DNA from 2 places in the Cupriavidus sp. UYPR2.512 genome. Region 2 is predicted to be linked to the other one. Evidence: riboswitches for the same ligand, from Rfam matches in the RefSeq annotation. Region 2 holds a riboswitch; the other holds the start of a gene.
The links. Region 2 has a riboswitch for ZMP and ZTP ahead of A3A5_RS0131775 (LysE family translocator). Riboswitches for the same ligand answer to the same signal wherever they lie in the genome.
Positions count from the first base shown of each region.

Region 1: another riboswitch for ZMP and ZTP. It lies ahead of glyA (serine hydroxymethyltransferase); the one in region 2 lies ahead of A3A5_RS0131775 (LysE family translocator).

Region 1 covers NZ_KB902964.1:47,238-55,573, forward strand. The annotation lists gene pal (peptidoglycan-associated lipoprotein Pal) at 1-488, opposite strand, end outside; gene tolB (Tol-Pal system beta propeller repeat protein TolB) at 504-1,877, opposite strand; gene tolA (cell envelope integrity protein TolA) at 2,086-3,156, opposite strand; gene tolR (protein TolR) at 3,193-3,636, opposite strand; gene tolQ (protein TolQ) at 3,708-4,391, opposite strand; gene ybgC (tol-pal system-associated acyl-CoA thioesterase) at 4,388-4,792, opposite strand; ZMP/ZTP riboswitch at 4,948-5,093, shown strand; gene glyA (serine hydroxymethyltransferase) at 5,221-6,468, shown strand; gene nrdR (transcriptional regulator NrdR) at 6,624-7,091, shown strand; gene A3A5_RS0114025 (hypothetical protein) at 7,461-7,853, shown strand; gene A3A5_RS0114030 (PilW family protein) at 7,850-8,336, shown strand, end outside.
Region 2 covers NZ_KB903175.1:15,896-24,231, reverse strand. The annotation lists gene A3A5_RS0131785 (heavy metal-responsive transcriptional regulator) at 1-250, opposite strand, end outside; gene A3A5_RS0131780 (SDR family oxidoreductase) at 350-1,177, shown strand; ZMP/ZTP riboswitch at 1,755-1,838, shown strand; gene A3A5_RS0131775 (LysE family translocator) at 1,859-2,491, shown strand; gene A3A5_RS45820 (hypothetical protein) at 2,856-2,960, shown strand; gene A3A5_RS45815 (hypothetical protein) at 3,008-3,184, shown strand; gene A3A5_RS0131770 (porin) at 3,149-4,291, opposite strand; gene A3A5_RS0131765 (cytosine permease) at 4,685-6,157, opposite strand; gene speB (agmatinase) at 6,249-7,223, opposite strand; gene A3A5_RS0131755 (LysR family transcriptional regulator) at 7,494-8,336, shown strand, end outside.

The DNA.
Region 1 (8,336 bases), on a different contig from region 2:
CGGCGGTTCTCGGCCCACGAGGCTTCATCATGGCCGGTGGCCTTGGGCTTTTCCTTGCCCAGGCTCACGGCTTCCATCTGGGCGTCTGGCACGCCCATCGAGGCCAGCGAGCGGCGCACGGCTTCGGCGCGCTTCTGGCCCAGCGCCAGGTTGTACTCGCTGGTGCCGCGCTCGTCGGTGTTGCCCTGGATCAGGATCTTGCGGCCCTTGTTGGCGCCCAGATACTTCGAGTGCTCGGTCAGCATTCCCTGGTAGTCCGACTTGACGCTGTAGCTGTCGAAGTCGAAGTACACGCTGCGCTTGGCCAGCGGGCTGTTCGGATCGTTCAGCGGATCGGCGGCCGTCACCGGGGTCACGGCGCGCGCATCGGCACCGGTGCCCGCGCCGGCGCCGGCTTTGGCGGTGTCGTCCAGCTTGACGCCGGAGCTGCAGGCGCCAAGGGCCAGCAGTGCGGCAACGGCAAGGGTTTTGCTCATCAGTTGGGGCATGGTGAATGACTCCTGTTATTGCATGAAAGGACCCCAGGACGGCTCGCGAACATCGCCGGACTGGAGGGACAGAACCTGCCGGGTACGCCCGTCAGTGGAAACCGCCGCCAGCACCGCGCGACCGCCCACGCGGGTGGCATAAAGGATGTACTTGCCATTGGCGGCAAAGCTGGGCGCTTCGTCGTTGGCCGTATCGGTCAGCGACGTCACGTCGCCGTTGGTCAGGTCCTGCAGCTGCAGCTTGAAGCCGCCCGCGCGCGAGATGTACGCCAGGTACTTGCCGTCCGGCGAAATACGCGGGCTCACGTTGTAACTGCCCTTGAAGGTGACACGTTGCGCCCCGCCGCCTTCCTCGCCGGAAGCGGGCATGCGGTAGACCTGCGGCGCACCGCCGCGGTCGCTGGTGAAGTAGATGCTCTTGCCGTCCGGAGAATACTGCGGCTCGGTGTCGATGGCGCTGCTGCGGGAGAGGCGGCGGATGCCGGAGCCGTCCGCATTGACCTGGTAGACCTGGGTATTGCCGTCGCGCGACAGCGCCAGCGCCAGGTACCGGCCGTCAGGCGACCACGAGGGCGCGCTGTTGTTGCCCTTCTGGTTCGACACCAGCGTGCGCTTGCCGCTGGCCAGGTCGTGCACATACACCACCGGCTTCTTGGCCTCGAACGAGACATAGGCCACGCGCGCGCCGTCCGGCGACCACGACGGCGAGATGATCGGCTCGTTGCTGGTCAGCGCCACCTGCGCATTCTGGCCATCGGAATCGGAAATCAGCAGCTGGTAGCGGCCGCCCACCTTCGACACGTAGGACAGGCGCGTGGCAAACACGCCGCGCTCGCCCAGCAGCTTTTCGTAGATGTAGTCGGCGATCTTGTGCGCGGTCACGCGCAGCTGGGACTGGTTGACGGTAAAGGCCAGCCCGCCCAGGCTCTGGCCCTTGACGGTGTCGTACAGGCGGAAGCGGACCTCATACTTGCCGCCGGCGGCCGGGGTCACGCTGCCGGCGACGAAGGCATCGGCGCCGCGCGACTTCCAGCTACCGAGGTCGACATTGGCGGATTCCGCCACCGTGGCACCGCCCGGATCGACATTGCGCAAGCGCCCGCTGCGCGCCAGGTCGGCGCGGATGATCGCGGTCAGGTTCTGCGGGGCCTGGGCCTCGCCCTGGAAGTTGGCGGTCGCAACCGGGAGCTGGCTGGAACCAACCCCGGAGATCTCAACGTTGAGTTGCGCGTGCGCGGCGCCGGCTGCCATCGTCATCGCCGCGGCCAGCCAGGCCATCAGCGCGCGGCGGCCGGCCAGGGGGACCGGGCCGATGGCACGTTGGGATTCGGGTTGGGTTGCGTTGTGCCGCCTCGCGGACAGCCAGTTGGGGGCCCAAAGCTTTCGCATGCTGCTCCTCAGTCGATTTCAAGTTTCGTCGGGCACGGCAGGCAATCGGCAACACGGGCAAATACGGCATTGCGGCGCGTGGCGCATGCCCCGTCTGCGTGCGTATCGCACACTGCCGGCCGCGTCAGGCAACCTGCCATGCTAGCGCTGGGACCAAGACCCAGCGATGAAGGTTGCATTATGTTGCAAATCATGCCGCCCAGGTCACTCAGTCCTTCGGCCGGAAGGTAATGGTGAAGCTGGCCGGCGCCTTGCCGTTCTCATCACGCGGCAGCGGGTCGGAACGTTCCACCGCGCGCAGCACGGCATTATCCCAGCCCGAGTTGCCGCTGGACTTGGACAGCCGCGCCGACAGCAGCGAACCATCCGGCGCCAGCTGCACCGACACCACCGCGGTCGGGTTGCCCGGCACGTCCTCGGTAAAGACGATATTCGGCTTGACGCGGCGGCGCACGCGGTCGGAATAGCCCGGCGACGCCTTGCCACCGCCGCCGGCACCCGCGCCGGCCGTACTGCCCACGCCGCCACCGCCCGCGCCGGAGCCGCCGGCCAGCGCCTGCAGGCGCGCCAGCTCGCTCTTGCGCTGGGCATTGGCGGCAGCCTCGCGCTTGGCCTTGGCGTCGGCATCCGCCTTGGCTTTGGCCTTGGTCTCGGCATCAGCCTTTGCCTTGGCGTCAGCCTTGGCCTTGGCGTCCGCCTGGGCCCTGGCCTTGGCGTCCGCTTCCTTGCGTTCTGCTTCCTTGCGTTCTGCTTCCTTGCGTTCTGCTTCCTTGCGTTCTGCTTCCTTGCGTTCTGCTTCCTTGCGCTCGGCCTGTTCCTTGCGCTGCTGGTCCTGCTGCGCTGCCTTCTTCTTCGCGTCGTCCTTGCGCTGGGCTTCCTTGCGGTCGGCTTCCTTACGTTCCGCCTCTTTACGCTCGGCTTCCTTGCGCGCAGCCGCCTGCTTGCGCTCGGCCTCTTCGCGCGCTGCCGCCTCGGCACGGCGCTTCTGGCGCTCCAGCGCGATGTCGGCGTCGTCCTCGACCTTGCTCTTCACCTCGGGCAGCGGCGGGGCCGGGCGCGGCTGCACCACCGGCTCCGGCGGCGGCGGCGGGGGCGCGGTGGCGGCCGGAATCTCTTCCCACAGCTCGGCCTCGGCGCCGACGGGGGTGCTGCTCTGCAAGCGCACGCCGTAGTACAGCACGACGGCCAGCAGCATATGCATGAAGAGCGCGAACAGGAAGGAACGCAGGGTTCCCCGCTCCTTGACCGGCTGGTAGGGATAGGCGGCGACGGTCTTCATCAGGCGCAACGGCAATCAGATAGGCGCTTCAATGCGTCAGGAGGTCTTGGACTTGACCATCAGGCCGACGCGCTTGATGCCATCGGCTTTCAGGATCGACATCACGTCCAGCACCGCCTCATACTTGACCGCGCGGTCGGCGGCAATCACCACCGGCTGGTCGGGATTCTCGTTCTGGCGCTGGTGCACAAAGTCGAGCAGGCCCTGCTTGTCGAGCTTGCGCTCGAAGGCGTTGCCGGCGTTGTCCTTGCCGCGCGCGATGAGCTGGCCGCTCTCGTGCACGGTGACCACGATCGGCGGCGCCTTCTGCTGCGGCGTGGCGTTGGCCACGGTGGGCAGGTCGACGGTGGCGGGGCTCACGATCGGCGCCGCCACCATGAAGATGACCAGCAGCACGAGCATGACGTCGATATACGGCACGACATTGATCTCGGCGCTGGCCCGGCGGCGCGAGCCGCCGCGGCGCTGAATGGCTGCCATTGCAGGACTCCTGGAAACGCCGGCCCGGGCTTGCGCCCGGACCGTCTGGATTAGATTCGATACGTGTGCAGTTAGCGCGCCTGCCGTTGCAGGATGTTCAGGAACTCTTCCATGAAGCTCTCGAACCGGATCGCCAGGCGGTCGATCTCCGTGGCATAGCGGTTGTAGGCGATCACCGCCGGAATCGCCGCGAACAGGCCGATCGCGGTCGCCACCAGCGCCTCGGCAATACCGGGGGCTACCGATGCGAGCGTCGCCTGCTGCACATTCGACAGGCCGCGGAACGCGTTCATGATCCCCCAGACCGTGCCGAACAGGCCGATATACGGGCTCACCGAACCGACCGACGCCAGGAATGGCAGATGCGATTCCATCACATCCATCTCGCGCTGGTAGGCCGCGCGCATCGCGCGCCGGGCCGCATCGAGCAGCGCGCTGGCTTCGTTGCCGCGCTCGCGCGCCTTCAGGAACTCTCCCATGCCGGATTCAAAGATCCGCTCCAGCGCGCCGGTGTTGTGGCGGTTGTTGAGGGCACTGTTATAAAGCGCCTGCAGGTCGCCGCCGGCCCAGAAGTCACGTTCGAACCCCTCGGTCTGGGTGCGCGCCGAGCGCAGCGCCAAGTGCTTGCGGAAGATATAGGTCCACGAAAACAGGGACATGACGAGCAACAGCGCCATGACGGCCTGTGCCAGCAGGCTGGCGTGGAGCACCAGCGTTATGATCGACATGTCTTGCGTGACGGTCACGGGATTCATCGTGCGGACTTGATGGTAGCTAAAACGGGGTCGGGAATCGGGGCGGGACGGCAAGTGCTTCGATCGACACACCCAACACGGATCGCGCCCGAGGCCAGCATCACCTCGCCACGCCAGGCTTCCTGGGAGAACTGGACCGAGGCCGGGCCGACCCGGTCGATGCGCGTGCGGATCTCGAGCTGGTCATCCAGCCGGGCGGGCGCATTGTAGTCCACCGCCGTGCTGCGGACGATAAAGACCACGCCCGCCTCGTCGGCGAGCGACTGCTGCTCGATGCCGAGCGAACGCAGCCACTCGGTGCGGGCGCGCTCGAAGAACTTCAGGTAGTTGGCGTAGAACACCACACCACCCGCGTCGGTGTCTTCCCAGTACACCCGTAGGGTCCAGACAAAGTTTGTCATGGCCGCGATTGTAACGGAGAGCGATCGCGGTTTCGTGTAAACCCGCATGGCGACTTTGCAACAGCAAGTTGCTGGCCAGCCCTTGCCAGTCCTTGCCTGGCGGGGCCGACGGCTTGCAGCGGGCGCCCGCCTCGCGCTACACTGCGCGCAACCATTCCATCTTGCGCGACTGGCGAAGTCAGTGGGCACTACCACGAGGAAGCGCAAGTTCTCTGGCGTGACGTTCATTACGCGTTCGCGTAACGTTCAGCACGCCTAGGCGTGAAGTTCTTTGCGCCTGCCGCTCGCCTGGGCAGCGAATGGGAAGCAGGGTGCGCCCTGCACCGACGGTTACAAAGTGCCGCCGGTGCTGGTCGCCGCTAGCCTTCCCCGCGCGCCCTACCCCCGATGCGTGAATCGGATTCCCTATTTTTCAGACGAGTTTCGCCATGTTCGAACGCAGCCGTTTTACGATCGACCAGATCGACCCCGAGGTCTTTGCCGCCATCCAGCAGGAAAACCAGCGCCAGGAAGACCACATCGAGCTGATCGCCTCCGAGAACTACACCTCGCCGGCCGTGATGGCCGCCCAGGGTTCGCAGCTGACCAACAAGTACGCCGAGGGCTATCCCGGCAAGCGCTACTACGGCGGTTGCGAGTACGTCGACATCGTCGAGCAGCTGGCCATTGACCGCGTCAAGCAGCTGTTCGGCGCCGAAGCCGCCAACGTGCAGCCCAACTCGGGCTCGCAGGCCAACCAGGGCGTGTACTTCGCCGTGCTCAAGCCGGGCGACACCATCATGGGGATGAGCCTGGCCGAAGGCGGCCACCTGACCCACGGCATGGCGCTGAACATGAGCGGCAAGTGGTTCAACGTGGTCAGCTACGGCCTGAACGCCCAGGAAGACATCGACTACGACGCGCTGGAAAAGCTGGCGCAAGAGAAGAAGCCCAAGCTGATCATCGCCGGCGCCTCGGCCTTCGCGCTGCGCATCGACTTCGAGCGCATCGGCCGTGTGGCCAAGTCGATCGGTGCCTACTTCATGGTCGACATGGCCCACTACGCCGGCCTGATCGCCGCGGGTGTGTACCCGAACCCGGTGCCGCACGCCGACTTCGTCACCACCACCACGCACAAGAGCCTGCGCGGCCCGCGCGGCGGCGTGATCCTGATGAAGGCCGAACACGAGAAGGCCATCAACTCGGCGATCTTCCCCGGCATCCAGGGCGGCCCGCTGATGCATGTCATCGCCGGCAAGGCAGTGGCGTTCAAGGAAGCGCTGACCCCCGAGTTCAAGGAATACCAGCAGCAAGTGGTGAAGAACGCCGCCGTGCTGGCCGAGACCCTGATCGCGCGCGGACTGCGCATCGTCTCGGGCCGCACCGAGAGCCACGTGATGCTGGTTGACCTGCGCGCCAAGAACATTACCGGCAAGGAAGCCGAGCGCATCCTGGGTGAAGCGCACCTGACCGTGAACAAGAACGCCATTCCGAATGACCCGGAAAAGCCGTTCGTGACCTCGGGCATCCGCGTTGGCTCGCCGGCCATGACCACGCGCGGCTTCAAGGAAGAAGAAGCCCGCATCGTCGGCAACCTGATCGCCGATGTGCTGGACAACCCGCACGACGCCGCCAATATCGCCAGCGTGCGCGAGCAGGCGGCAGCCCTGACCAAGCGTTTCCCGGTCTACGGCTGATGCATCGAGGCCGCCCATGCGTGTTCGCATGAGCGGCCGGCAGCTCCGCAAGCCGGCGCCCCGGGGCGCCGGCTTGCGGGCCTCGCCAACCCGCCCCGCCACCGCAGAACGACAACACGGACAAGGCGACGGGGTTCAACTGAAGGTGGTCCGGCATGAAATGCCCCTTTTGCGGTCATTCCAATACCCAGGTACTCGACACGCGCATGTCGGAAGACGGCGATGCCGTGCGCCGGCGCCGCCGCTGCGAAGCCTGCGACCGCCGCTTCACCACCTATGAGCGGATCGAGCTGTTCTTCCCCGCCATCGTCAAGAAAAACGGCTCGCGCGTGGACTACACCCGCGCCAAGCTGAAGGATTCCATGCGCCTGGCGCTGCGCAAGCGCCCGGTCTCGGCCGAGGCCATCGACGAAGCCATCACCCGCATCGAAGAAAAACTGCTGGCCCTGGGCGAAAAGGAAATCCCCAGCAGCCAGGTCGGCGAACTGGTGATGCGCGAATTGCGCAAGCTCGACAAGATTGCGTATATCCGCTTTGCTTCGGTGTACCGGAGCTTTGAGGACGTGTCGGAATTCCGCGAAGTGCTGGACGAGTTTGCGGCGTCCACCCCCCGGAAGGGGTAGCAAAGTAACAAAATCGTTGTTTAATCCCCGTTGCTCTCCCGCAAGGCCCGCTTGTCGCATATTAAAAGGGCCGGGATCCTACTCGCCCGTAGGCTATACACGCACGCTGGCCGCTGCGATGCAGTCTGCCCAGGTGCTGATGGGACTGGGCACCGGCAACCAGAGACTCGTCGATATCAGCCAGTTGGGCAGGGTCCGCGTATGCGCGCCCGTGCCGACACAAACCACGGTGTGTCAGTAAGCCAGGCTGCCTGGTAGCTGATCCCAGGAAAACCGAAACAACATTCTGCAAATCCTTCACGCTTAGGCACGTATTCGCCTGCTCGCGACAGCTACTTTGACGGTCCCTGCCAGTCTCGGTGACCGCCCATGCCGGATCTTCGCAAGCCAGCACATCAAACTGCCTGCCCGCACGGCAAGCGCCGCTGCACCAGCCGCCCCGCCGGCTTCGCCCTGCACGAAACGCTTTGCGCGCTGATCGTCGTGGCAGCCGGGCTGATGCCAATGATGGGGACGGCGCCGAAGGCGCTCGCCCACCTGCGCAAACTCGACGCCCTGGCCCAGGCTGCACGCCTCGCCGTGGAAATCACTGAGCTGGACACCGCGCAGCCGGCACTGCAAAGCGAGCGGCCAGACCTCTGGTCGAGCCGGTGCGGAAGCATCCCGGCGTTTCCGTGCCCCGATGGCGCGCGACTGATCATGGCAGGACGGCTTGGCGGGCAGCCCGGCATACCCTCGATCGTCTTGTGGGTGCAGCCATGAGGTGGCAATCATCCAAGGCGTTTTCGCTGATCGAATTGCTGGTCGGGCTGATGCTTGGGCTGGTTGTCACTGCGGCAGCTATGGTGGCGTTCCAAGCCTCGCGCACCGCCTACCTCACCGCCACCGACCGCATTCTGCTCGAGGAACGCGGCCAGCGCGCACTGACCATCATCGCGTCGCTGCTGCGCCAGTCGGGCTGGCCTGGGGAGCCCATATCCGCCACCTCCAGCGCAGCATTGCCCGCCGTCAGCGGCGCCGACAACTGCGGCCAGCCCGCCATGGGTGCCATGCCGTCCTGCGGCAAATCCGGCATCGGCCGCAGCGACGCGCTGTTGGTACGCTTCAGCGGCAGCGCACTGACCACGGCACCGGCCCAACCGGACGAGACCATGGTCGACTGCAGCGGCTACGCGGTTGCTGCGCGCATGGACGGCGCCAATGCAAACAGTGGCTACGTCGCCACCAACGTCCTCTACGTCGCAG
Region 2 (8,336 bases):
CGACCTTTTGGTCAACGCCGAACGTCGGACTTTCCCATACATGGACAACGTCGCCAATTTCCGCCAGCGTGAAGCCCAACTCCTTCGCGTGGACGATCAGCCGTATCCGCTGTAACGAAAGTTCGGAATAGCGCTTGTAAGTGTTCGTCGCGTTAGGTTGTGTTGGTTTGTCCAGCAGACCCATACGTTCGTAGTAACGGACGGTGTCGCGCGATACACCCGCCCTCTTGCATAGCTCGCCGATGCGCATGCTGCCTCCAATCAATGTCGTGGAACGACATTTACGCTTGACCGTTGCCTATAGTCAACGGTTTAGAGTGCAACTCCCGTTCCACTCCATCAGCAAGCTATGAGCAAATCTTTCGATTTTGGCGGAAAAACAGCACTCGTCACCGGTGCATCTTCGGGTATCGGGCGCGCGTTTGCCTATGCGTTGGCCGAACGCGGTGCGAGACTCCTGCTGGTCGCACGCTCTCACGACAAGCTGCGCAATCTGGCCGCAGAACTGCGACGCGACTATGCGTGCGACGCCGATTTTCTGACGGTCGACCTGAGCGCGGCCAACGCCGTCGACACGATCGATCGTCATCTGAAGCAGACCGGCACGGTCGTCGATGTGCTAATCAACAATGCGGGCTTCGCAGCTTACGGGCGCTTTGAAACGATTCCGTTGACGTGCCAGCGCGATGAAGTTCTGGTGAACTGCATCGCCGCGATCGAGCTGACTCATCTTCTGCTGCCGGGGATGCAAGCGCGATCCGACGGCGCAGTCATCAACGTCGCGTCAACCGCGGCATTCCAGCCCGATCCGTATATGGCCGTCTACGGCGCGACGAAGGCCTTTCTCCTGTCATTTTCAGAAGCTGTTTGGGCTGAGAACCGGCATCGGGGCATCCGGGTCGTCGCGCTATGTCCTGGCGCGACGCAAACGGCCTTTTTCGACGTTGTTGGCGCGAAGGAGGCTGCTGTCGGCGTGCCGATGCCGGTCGCGAACGTGGTGCAGGATGCCTTGTGGGCGCTCGATCGCAATCTGAGCTATTGGGTTGTGGGGGGGCGAAATCGACTGCTGGCGAACTTGCAGAGACTACTGAGCCGCCAGATGTCGGCTCGGCTCGTTGAAAAAATCCTTCGGCCAAGAGAAGTTCAGGATCTCGCGGCAACAGATCTCAAGGCGTAGGGCTGCGCCGTTTCCAGATGGTAGTCTCGACGTCGCGATCCTCAGATCGTCTTCGGCGGATAGCGAACGGCTGAAACTGGCCGAAGGCGGGCGATCGTCGGTCGCCAGGCCGGCAGCGACCACGGATTTCCGCTTCCGACCCACAACAGCCTTTCAACATTCCGGCTAGCGGACGTTCGTTTGCCGGGCGATCTAGTGAGAATAGCGTGTGGTATGACATCGCACTATAGATCTAGTGTTCTCCAATCACGGCGGCTTCTCGCCAGAGCCTCGAGCTCAGTACGTTGTTCCTTCGTCAGTTCCAGCGGCCTTCAAACGGACATCGTCTATGTCGCAGTTCTTGTTCGGCTCGACAGCATAGAGATATTTCTTGTGAACCGCTTAGTACCAGCCCGTTCTGGCAGGAACCGCGCAATTTCGGCTAGTTCTTCGGCAGAAAACCTGAAGTCCGGAAAGCCGATCGGTCCACTTTGTCAGCCCAACGGACACCAGTGATCGTCCCATGTTGGCTGGTTGTCTGTAAGAGCACAACCACGGCTCCGCCGAGCCTAAAGTATTTTCTCCTGTGCTATGATTTCTGCACTCATGTGACTGGCGCATACAGATGGAGCACTATCGGGGAGCGTGAGGTTGCTAGCTGCCGCGCGCCTGGGCATTACCTACTATCCTTGGAGATGGGTTATGCCTGATTTTTCACAGTTGCTCATGTTCGCTCTTGTGGCGTTGGGAATGGTTTTAACGCCAGGGCCGAACATGATTTATATAATTTCCCGCTCAATTTGCCAAGGTAGACGCGCAGGCCTCATTTCGTTGGGAGGTGTTGCTCTCGGCTTTGTGTTCTATATGCTCTGTGCGGCATTCGGAATTACGGCTTTCGTATTTGCGGTACCTTACGCATACGACACGCTTCGCTTTGGCGGCGCTTTGTACCTTCTATATCTTGCCTGGCAAGCGGTTAAACCGGACGGACGGTCCGCGTTTGCAGTACGCGACCTACCGGTCGATACCCCAAGGAAGCTCTTTAGCATGGGGTTTATCACCAACTTGGCGAATCCAAAAATCGCCGTCATGTATCTGTCTCTGCTCCCCCAATTTATTACGGCAGGACACGGCAGTGTTCTTACCCAATCGCTAGCGCTCGGCAGCGTTCAGATTTCGATCAGCCTCGCTGTGAATGCACTTATCGTCGTGACGGCGGGATCGATATCCACCTTCCTGTCAGGACGCCCGCAGTGGCTATTAGTGCAACGCTGGCTGATGGGAAGCGTTCTGACAGGTCTGGCGGTGCGGATGGCATACGAATCCAGGAAATAGCAACACCTTGCCGATACGTCGGCGAAGGTGAAAAACATTTCGTCGGGTTCCGAAAGGAACACCGCGCCTCAACCCTGCTCGCCCCGCAGCACGATTGCGACAAACGCGCATCCCGTTCGAGTCGCGTTGCGCGCATTTGCCGATGCTATTAGGCTTGACGACCTTTGAGAGCGCTGGATGGTCAAGGAAGGTGCCACATTCGTCGATTCGGCAATGCTGAGTGCCTGTACTCGGCAATTGTCAGCACAGCCGCGTCAATGGCGGCTTTTCGAACCATCTTGAATACCATGCTGAGGGCTGCAACGGGGCGCTGTCATGGATGACGCTGGCGTAGCTGCACCGCGGCAAGCCGAGCCTGCTAGACGTGGTCTCGGGCGCAATCGCCTCACAGGTTGCCATAACGCCAGCGTGCGGCTATGTCGGCCCTGTGGGGGCTCTGGCAGTTGGGCTGGTGGTGTGGCCGTGCTGAACCCTGCCGATTGAGAAGCTCAGCTAGGATTCGACGGCTCCTTTGACGTGTTCGATGTTCACGGCGTTGGCGGACTGTTGGGCGGCGTACTGACGACAGTGTTCGCTCTCCCCGCGCTAGTATCGATAAATAATGGCATGGCGTTCACAATTCATAAAATAAGCCACGACAATGACGATTCATTGGAATCAAAATTTATGTCGAAGCGCCACGCGCAGCATTAACTGATTTTGATTAGACGAAATGCCGCTCGCGGACGTCACCTGCGCGAAGTCCAACACGGTACTAGTCGAGTCGCCACCAACGCGCTGGTAGGCACCCTGCACGTAGATGTCCGTCCGCTTCGAGAAGTTGTAGTCCGCCATCATGCCGACCGTCTGATAGGTCGGATGCTGGACTCCCGTCGTCACATGGAGGTTTGCGCGCGTATAGACGTACATGACACCAACGAACAGGGCGGGGGTGAGTTGATATCTCGCGTTCAACTCGAAGTTCTGGAATCGCAGCGACGACGCCGGCCCGGAGGGCGGAGTAATTGCGCCAGCATACCCGTTGCCGAGCGGTTCGATGACCTCGGTATTGGTATACGAAAAGCCCAACGTGGCCGCCCCAAACGCGTAGTTGGTGCCCGCGCCGAAGATTCTCAGCCGTGTGCCAATAAAGTTGGCGTCCCCGGCATTGTTGAGCGCCCCGCCGGCGGTCGACGACGGGTTGTCCGTTTGCTGATAGGCCGCGGCAATCAGCAATCCGCCATTCGCATACTGGCCACCGAAGCTGTAGTGCCGATTGTTTGCGAAGTCTGTGCTATTGCTAAAGCCGTACATACCACCGAACTGGAAGCCGCCGAACGTCGGGCTCGTGTACTTCACCGAGTTGTTGACGCGGAACGAATTGTCGGTGTTATCGTTGTCGTACACGTGCGAAAACATGTAGCCGGCCCAATTCCCGTTCGCGGTGGTCTGCGCAACGTAGTCCACTTCCGCGTCGTACTGTCGTCCCAGCGTGACCGACCCGATGCTGTCGTTTCGCAAGCCGACATAGGCCTGCCGACCAAACAATAGTCCACCCTGGCCAAGGCGGCCGGTGCTCACGTTGAAGCCGTTTTCGAGCTGGAAGACCGCCTTTGTCCCACCACCGAGATCCTCAACCCCTTTGAAACCCCACCGGCTGCCTTGAGCGAAGCCGCTCTGCAGCTCAAACAAGCTATGTCCATCCACATTGTTCGTGTAGTTGATACCCTCATCAACCACCCCATAGATCGTCACCGCACTCTGCGCCATCGCCGGAACGGAAACGGTACAGAATATTGATCCAATGATTTTCCTTCTCATTATCTCCTCCTTAGTCTTTTTCTAAGCATGCTGGCGCAGCACCTGGCATCCGGCGCTGGCTGCTGGCTAAACAGGATGCACGTCTCCCTGGCCGCCGCTTGTCGTGAAGCTGTTGGTGGCCACATCAACTACCACGGTGATACCCGTTGCTTTGTCGAGTCGAAGACTACGAATCCGCCTATGCCCATGACAATTGAAATCGCGGCATAGGGCATACCGCAGCGGAATGCATCCTTTGAATTCGCGATGCCAAACTGCCCGGAAGCCCTTGTCGGTACTTGGTCAGCGTAGTGCGGTAGCGATCGCAGCTCTCCAAGGTATTCCGGACATGACGCGGGTAATCCCTAGGTGCTCCGACCCGATATCGCGCGGGTGCAGGCCGCATTGGTCGGACTACGACTCGGCGTGATCGGCTGGAAGGATCAGCGCCTGCGGCACGTTCGCTTTACTGCCAAAGTAGTAGTAAATCACGGCTGGAACAACCAGACCCACGATCCAGGATATGTCGACACCACCGAGCGCCTCCACCCATGCACCGGTGTAGAAGCTGGTAGCAATGAAGGGCATTTGCACCGCTACACCCAACACATAGACCGTCATGCCCCTGGCATTCCAGCGACCATAGCGGCCGTCCGGGTTGAAGAGCGCTGGCACGTCGTAGCGCTCCTTGGTGACAAAGTAGTAGTCGACCAGGTTGATGGCGCTCCAAGGAGTCAGGAACGCAAGTAGGAACAAAAGGAAGGCGGAGAACTTCTTGAGAAAGTCATGCTCCCCGGCCGCCAAAGCGAGCCCGGTCGAAAACCCAACCATGACCACGACGAAGAAGAATTTCGTACGGCCGGAGATGGTCCGTTGCCCACCAAGTCCGGTCAGGATGGCGGCGACCGACATGACGCTCCCATACGCATTCAACGTGGTGATCGTGAGTTTGCCCAAGACGATCGTCAGGTAGAGCAAAATGGCGGCTACCCCAGTTGCGCCCAGGTCGACGATGAAGCTCACCTCATGTCCGGCGAACTGGTTGCCCGCCAACGCCGCGGCAAAGACACCGAAGACCATGGAGATCTGCGAACCCAGCACCGAACCAATGCCAACTGCGAGGAATGTCTTGAAAGCCGAGGTCGAGCGAGGCAGATAGCGCGAGTAGTCGGCGACATATGGCCCGTAGGCAATCTGCCATGAGGCGGAAAGGGAAACGGCCAGCAGGAAGTGCCCCACATCGAAGCTGCGATTCTGTAGCAACGCGCCAACGTCCTGCCCTTTGAGTAGGCTGGCGAACAAGTACAGGAACGCCACAACGCCAATCACGCTGGAGACTCGCCCCATGAAATGAATGGTGCGATAGCCGAATGTCGCGAGCATGATCACCAGGCCCGAGAACAGCAGAATCGAGCTGGCGTTGCTTATACCCATCAGATGGCTGAGCGCTTGGCCGGACAGAACCATGCCCCCCGCTGAGAAGCCCACGTACATGATGCAGACAAGCACCAGGGGCACAATCGCACCGTAGACGCCGAACTGGACTCGACTGGAGATCATCTGCGGGAGCCCGAGCTGAGGTCCTTGCGCGCCATGGAGCGCCATGACCGCGCCGCCCAGGATCTGTCCAATTAAGAGGCCAATTAGCGACCAGAACACATCGCCACCAAGCACCACTGCCAGTGCACCCGTTACCACAGCGGTGATCTGAAGATTGGCGCCAAGCCACAAGGTAAACTGACTGGCCAGACTGCCATGCCTTTCCGATTCCGGGATGAAGTCAATCGAGCGCCGTTCAATGAGCCGGGAGGAAGTCGGGCCTGAGGTTAGATCCGGACCTGAGGGTGAGATTGCGGAGGATTCCGCGCCGAATTTCGAAGTGTCCATCTTTGTCTCCTGCGTAGAGGCTTACCTAGCTGTCGATCTCAGTCGACGGCTGGCAGTCTATTTCTTTCGGTGCTGATCAGATGTTCGGAGGTTAGCGCTGCTTTTGCTTGCTGATGTTGGCAGCTAGGACACATAGGATCTCGAACATCAACGTGGCAGCGACCAATGCCGTATTGCCAGTTGGGTCAAACGGCGGCGACACTTCAACCACATCACCTCCGATGAGATTCAGGCCCCGTAGTCCACGAATCATGTACTGGGCCTCGATCGTTGTCAGCCCACCGATTTCCGGCGTGCCAGTGCCGGGCGCGTATACGGGATCCAGTGCATCGACATCGAAGGTCACATACGTGCGGCTGTTTCCAACTACGCGCCCGGCTTCCTGGATCACGGCATCAACACCCATCGACCGAAATTCATCCATGTCGATGACTCGAATGCCCTGGCGTTCCCCCCAATCATTCTCACTGTCGTTGTATAACGCCCCACGAATACCGATTTGTATGGTCCGCTTCGGATCCAGCAATCCCTCCTCGATCGCCCGCCGAAAGGGGGTGCCATGTGTGTAAAGGTTATGGCCAAAATAACGATTCCACGTATCTGTATGCGCGTCAAAGTGAACCATACCTACGGGCCCATCCTTTGCAAGCGCCCGCAGGATCGGCAACGTCACCAGGTGATCTCCGCCCACCGATAGCGGCGCAATATTAGCCTTGCATACTGCGTCATAGAAGGCGGTGATGCAATTCATCGAATCGATCAAATCCACCGGATTGACAGGCGTATCCCCTAGGTCCGCGCAATTGCAGATCTCGAATGGTTTGATGCCGCTGCTTCGATTTACATTGCGCACCATCGTCGAGATATCACGCACCTGACGAGGGCCATGTCGCGCGCCCGGACGATTGGTGGTGCCACCATCCCACGGCACCCCGATTAACCCGATATCCACGTCTGGAATGTTCTCATCCATCAGCCCGATGTGTGGCAGCCGCATCAATGTGGCCAAACCTGCATAACGTGGCGTCACCGTGCCGGTGACCGGCGCAAACATATTTTCTTCCATGAGTAAGGTCCTCGCAGTTAGTACGACTGGAACCAGCGCTCCGATGCTGTGGTCCGGCCCTCAGCCAGAGGCGTCCATTTAGTCTTGCACGCGAGTGCCACATGTTGAATCAGAACTTCTCGAACTTTAGTTTTGGATTCCTCGAACCTTCCCAATCTGCCATTCATGGTCGGTGGCCATGCTAGGCTGTCCGTGGGATACGACGTAAGCTGTAGGAGCCACTAGTGCAAGCCCACGGACAGCGGATGGAGGGGTATTAGTATGATCAGAATGACCGACGTCGATCTACGGTTGTTGCGCATATTCAAAACGGTTGCTGACTTGAAAGGTCTCTCAGCAGCGGAATCTGCACTCAATATGAATTTGTCCACGATAAGCTCCCACATGACGGATCTCGAAAAGCGACTGGGCCTAAGGCTATGCGAGCGCGGTCGGCGGGGCTTCCATCTGACCGAAGAGGGCCATTCTGTTTATCAGGCGGCCGAGAGCTTGCTGAACTCGGTGGAAGAATTCCGGGCGGAAATCGGCGCCATACGTCATGAGATCAGCGGCGAGTTGGCAATCGGCGTTGTAGATAACACCATCACCGACGTGCAGGCTCAAATTACGGATGCGATCCGCGCCGTCAAGCAAAAAGGCGGTGATCTCTTTTTGAAAATGGAGATCAAATCCCCAGACGAGATCGAGGCCGCGGTGCTTGAGCGGAAAATACATGTTGGCATCGGACCCTTCCGTATTATGAATCCCGGTTTGACGTACCTGCCACTCTACACAGAGAATCTACGTCTTTACTGCAGCCATCGTCACCCTCTTTTCAAATCGGCTCCGAGTGACATCAACACAGAGGATTTGCAGAAGCTGGATTACGTTGCGCGGGGTTATATGCGCGAATCCAGGGAGCTGAGCGACGCTAGCAACTTTAAAGTAGCGGCCACCGTCTATCACATGGAAGCCGTCGCGACACTCGTTTTGTCAGGCAACTTTATCGGCTTCCTTCCGGAGCATTATGCCTTGCAGTGGGTCAAGCAAGACCTGATGCGAGCGATAAATCCCGCGTTTCTAAGCCACAGCGCCGAATTCTCTCTTGCGTTGCTAAAAGGTCGTGAACAGACG